2 regions of the Streptomyces tirandamycinicus genome follow, and region 2 is predicted to be linked to the other one. Evidence: predicted binding sites of a transcription regulator. Region 2 holds the regulator's gene; the other holds the start of a gene.
The links. Region 2 encodes HrcA, which represses chaperone genes, less so after heat shock. Its sites were predicted from a motif close to TTNGCACTCNGNNNNNCNGAGTGCNAA; they were not measured.

Region 1 (2,395 bases), 1.3 Mb from region 2:
CCTCGGTCGCGGCACCGGCCTTGATGACGGCCACGCCGCCGGCCAGCTTCGCGAGGCGCTCCTGGAGCTTCTCGCGGTCGTAGTCCGAGTCGGAGTTCTCGATCTCGGCGCGGATCTGGTTGACCCGGCCCTGGACCTGGTCGCTCTCACCGGCACCGTCGACGATCGTGGTCTCGTCCTTGGTGATGACGACCTTGCGGGCGCGGCCCAGCAGGTCCAGGCCCGCGTTCTCGAGCTTGAGGCCGACCTCCTCGGAGACGACCGTGCCACCGGTGAGGATGGCGATGTCGCCGAGCATGGCCTTGCGGCGGTCGCCGAAGCCCGGGGCCTTGACGGCGACGGACTTGAAGGTGCCGCGGATCTTGTTGACGACCAGGGTCGACAGGGCCTCGCCCTCGACGTCCTCGGCGATGATCAGCAGCGGCTTGCCCGACTGCATGACCTTCTCCAGCAGCGGGAGCAGGTCCTTCACCGAGGAGACCTTGCCGTTGAAGATGAGGATGTACGGGTCCTCGAGGGCGGCCTCCATGCGCTCCATGTCGGTCGCGAAGTACGCCGAGATGTAGCCCTTGTCGAAGCGCATGCCCTCGGTGAGCTCCAGCTCCAGACCGAAGGTCTGGGACTCCTCGACGGTGATGACGCCTTCCTTGCCGACCTTGTCCATCGCCTCGGCGATGAGCTCGCCGATCTGGGTGTCGGCGGCGGAGATGGAGGCGGTGGAGGCGATCTGCTCCTTGGTCTCGACCTCCTTGGCCTGGTCGAGCAGCGCACCGGAGACGGCCTCGACGGCCTTCTCGATACCGCGCTTCAGGGCCATCGGGTTGGCGCCGGCGGCCACGTTGCGCAGGCCCTCGCGGACCAGCGCCTGGGCGAGGACGGTCGCGGTGGTCGTACCGTCACCGGCGACGTCGTCCGTCTTCTTGGCGACTTCCTTGACCAGCTCGGCGCCGATCTTCTCGTACGGGTCCTCGAGCTCGATCTCCTTGGCGATGGAGACACCATCGTTGGTGATCGTGGGGGCGCCCCACTTCTTCTCGAGGACGACGTTCCGGCCCTTGGGGCCAAGGGTGACCTTGACGGCGTCGGCGAGCTGGTTCATCCCGCGCTCGAGACCGCGCCGTGCCTCCTCGTCGAACGCGATGATCTTGGCCATGTGAAGTGGTCCTCCCGGACTGGGGTGGATGCTCCGGACCGCGCTGGTGCCCGCGACGGACGGCCTGCGTGCCTTGTGGTTCCTTGCCCCACCCGGCCTGCGGACCTCACCGACCCGGTCCTTCGTTGTCACTCTCACTCGTAGAGTGCTAACGCCAATGATTAGCACTCGGACCCGGCGAGTGCAAGACGCGACCGCGACTCGGGCTCCCGCCCGGGGACCGCACCAGGTGAGCCGCGGGGGGCGCGCGGCGCGTCCACCCCGAGCACGGGGCGCCGCATCCGCCCCCACGGACACGGGAAGCCGCCGGGCCGCTATGCCCACTTCCGACCCCGGGCGGCGGGTCCACCCCCACGGACAGGGAAGGCCGCCGGCTCGCCGCTATGTCCACTTCCGGCCCGGGCACCGCGGCCGCCCCCGGCGCGCCGCCGGGTGCTCTTCGCCGGGGCGACGCCCCCCGCGCCCACCCGCACGCGCCGGTACGCGCACACCGGTACGGGCACGCCGGTACGCCCGCGTCCCCGCCCGGCTCCGCCCCGCCCGGCTCCGCCCCGCGCGGCGGCGCGCGGCCCCATCGCACGGCGGAGGGTCCGCGCCCCTGGCACGGACCCTCCGTCACGTTGCTGCAGTCAGTCGGCGCTCAGCCGGCTACGCGGACCATGTCCGCCTGCGGCCCCTTCTGGCCCTGCGAGATCTCGAACTCGACTCGCTGCCCCTCCTCCAGGGTGCGGTACCCGTCCATCTGGATCGCGCTGTAGTGGACGAAAACATCCGCACCACCGTCGACCGCGATGAAGCCATACCCCTTCTCCGCGTTGAACCACTTGACGGTGCCCTGAGCCATGCCTAACTCCCCTATTACTGGCCCTTGCACAGGACCGCACTTCGCGGACCCGGGTCAGACCTCACCCAGCGGTTTCCCAGTGCCCGGAGGGGCATCAGGACGACCCATGGGCGTGCGCCGGAACGCGTCGACCGCGGCTGAATGTATCTGTCCAACTGCCGTCTGCAACAGGTCAATCGGACGAGAATTCCGGGCAGGACCGAAAGGACGAATCAGGAGAAGTACCGGCATTCCCGGGCAAGTCGGGCCGGGCAAAGCGCACTTACTGCGCATAATGCTCGAATACTTTGGCTGTTTCTTGTCGTGCGCGAAGGCGTTCTCATATGCGCCTGGCACACGCAGCGGAGGGGGCTTCCCCAACTCTATCGCGCTCAACCATGCAGAAAGGCCCCCTCCGC
Region 2 (2,395 bases):
GTCCCGAAGAACGCGTCCATGATGTCGGAGAAATTGCCGAAGCCACCGGCGCCGAAGCCGCCCGCGCCGCCGCCGCCGGCCGCGGACAGCGGGTCGCCGCCGAGGTCGTAGACCTGCTTCTTCTGCGGGTCCGACAGCACCTCGTACGCGGCGTTGATCTCCTTGAAGCGCTCCTGCGTCTTCGGATCCGGATTCACGTCCGGATGGAGCTCCCGCGCGAGCCGCCGGAAGGCCTTCTTGATCTCGTCCTGCGATGCGTCGCGGCGTACGCCCAGTACGGCGTAGTAGTCCGTGGCCACTTACGACTCCGCCAGGATCTGTCCGACGTAACGTGCCACTGCGCGTACCGCTCCCATCGTTCCGGGGTAGTCCATGCGGGTCGGTCCGACCACGCCGAGTTTGGCGACTGCCTCGTCGCCCGAACCGTAGCCGACCGCGACGACGGACGTGGAAGTGAGCCCCTCGTGGAGGTTCTCGTGCCCGATCCGTACGGTCATGCCCGGGTCCTTGGCCTCTCCGAGCAGCTTCAGCAGCACGACCTGCTCCTCCAGCGCCTCCAGCACGGGCCGGATGGTGAGGGGGAAGTCGTGGGCGAAGCGCGTCAGATTGGCGGTGCCGCCGATCATCAACCGTTCCTCGGTGTCCTCGACCAGCGTCTCCAGGAGGGTCGAGAGCACCGTCGAGACGGTGCCGCGGTCCTCCAGGTCGAAGGACTCCGGGAGGTCCTGGACCAGTTGCGGCACGTCGGTGAACCGCCGTCCGACCACGCGGCTGTTGAGCCGGGCCCGCAGGTCGGCGAGCGAGGTGTCGGAGAACGGCGCGGGGCAGTCGACGTGCCGCTGCTCGACCCGTCCGGTGTCCGTGATCAGCACCAGCATCAGCCGGGCCGGTGCGAGCGCCAGCAGCTCCACGTGCCGCACGGTGGAGCGGGTGAGCGAGGGGTACTGGACGACGGCGACCTGCCGGGTCAGCTGCGCGAGCAGCCGCACCGTGCGGGCGACGACGTCGTCGAGGTCGACGGCGCTTTCGAGGAAGTTCTGGATCGCCCGGCGCTCGGGCGACGACAGCGGCTTGACCCCCGCGAGCCGGTCCACGAACAGGCGGTAGCCCTTGTCCGTGGGGATGCGGCCGGCGCTGGTGTGGGGCTGGGCGATGTAGCCCTCGTCCTCCAGCACCGCCATGTCGTTGCGCACGGTCGCCGGCGACACGCCGAGGCTGTGCCGCTCGGTGAGGGCCTTGGAACCGACGGGCTCCTCGGTGCCCACATAGTCCTGGACGATGGCGCGCAGCACCTCGAGTCTGCGTTCGCTGAGCATGGCGCACACCTCCAGCTGTGGTCCTCGGCGGTCCCTAGGCGGCCCTTCGGCCCTGGTCTGGCACTCGGCCTCACTGAGTGCCAGCTTTCCCCGGCCCAGTGTACGGCCGGGAGGTACGTCCCTAGCAAGGGCGGCCGGACACCCCGTCCCGTCGCGACGAGCCATGACGCCGCTGGTCGCTCCGGGATAGCGTCGCCGTATGGACGTCCGTTGGGAAGACTTCGGCTGGGAACGGCTCGCCGGCGGCGTGGGGCGGCGCAGGCTGCCCGTCTGGGACGCCACGGCGGGGCTGGTCGCCGGTGACACGGCGGTGCTCCTGTTCGACACGGGCTCGACGCTCCGCGAGGGGGCGGAGCTGCGGGAGCAGGCCGAGGCGCTTCTCGGCGGCCGGAGTGTGACGCACATCGCGCTCAGTCACCCCCACTTCGACCATGTGCTCGGCACGGCGGCGTTCCCGGAGACCGAGGTGTACGGCGCCGTCGGCGTCGACGGCGTCCTGCTGCGGGACCGGGCCGCGCTGCGCGACGACGCGATCCGCCACGGGGTGCCGCCGCAGGACGCGGCGATGGCCGCCGACGCCCTGGTCGTCCCGCGGCACACCGTCTCCGGCGAGTGGACCCTCGACCTCGGCGGCCGCCGGGTGATGCTGGCCAACGTCGGCCCGGGCCACAGCCGCCACGACCTGGTGCTGCTGGTGCCCGGCGACCGCGAGGTCGTCTTCTGCGGGGACCTGGTGGAGGAGTCGGGCGACCCGCAGGCCGGCCCGGACGCCATCCCGTCCCGCTGGCCGGCGGCGCTGGACCGGCTGCTCGCCCTGGGCGGGGAGGACGCGGTGTACGTGCCGGGGCACGGGGCGGCGGTGGACGCCGCGTTCGTGCGCGCCCAACGCGATGAACTGGCCCGGCGGTTCGGGGTGCCGTAGCGTCTGACCGATGCGCAGCTACAGCCCCGATCTGACGCCCCCGTGGAAGCGGCCCGCTGCCGTGCCGGAGGTGCCCGCCGAGCCCGGCCTGGTGGTCGAGGAGGTCTCCACGGGCTTCTGCGGTGCGGTGATCCGGTGCGAGGCGGGGACGGTGACG

Region 1: the regulator HrcA is predicted to act here: its motif matches at 1,279-1,305, upstream of groL (chaperonin GroEL).

The regions. Positions count from the first base shown of each region.
Region 1 is NZ_CP029188.1:3,124,973-3,127,367, forward strand. It holds gene groL (chaperonin GroEL) at 1-1,153, opposite strand, end outside; gene DDW44_RS13770 (cold-shock protein) at 1,794-1,997, opposite strand.
Region 2 is NZ_CP029188.1:1,802,001-1,804,395, forward strand. It holds gene dnaJ (molecular chaperone DnaJ) at 1-299, opposite strand, end outside; gene hrcA (heat-inducible transcriptional repressor HrcA) at 300-1,316, opposite strand; gene DDW44_RS08070 (MBL fold metallo-hydrolase) at 1,516-2,238, shown strand; gene DDW44_RS08075 (DUF3097 domain-containing protein) at 2,249-2,395, shown strand, end outside.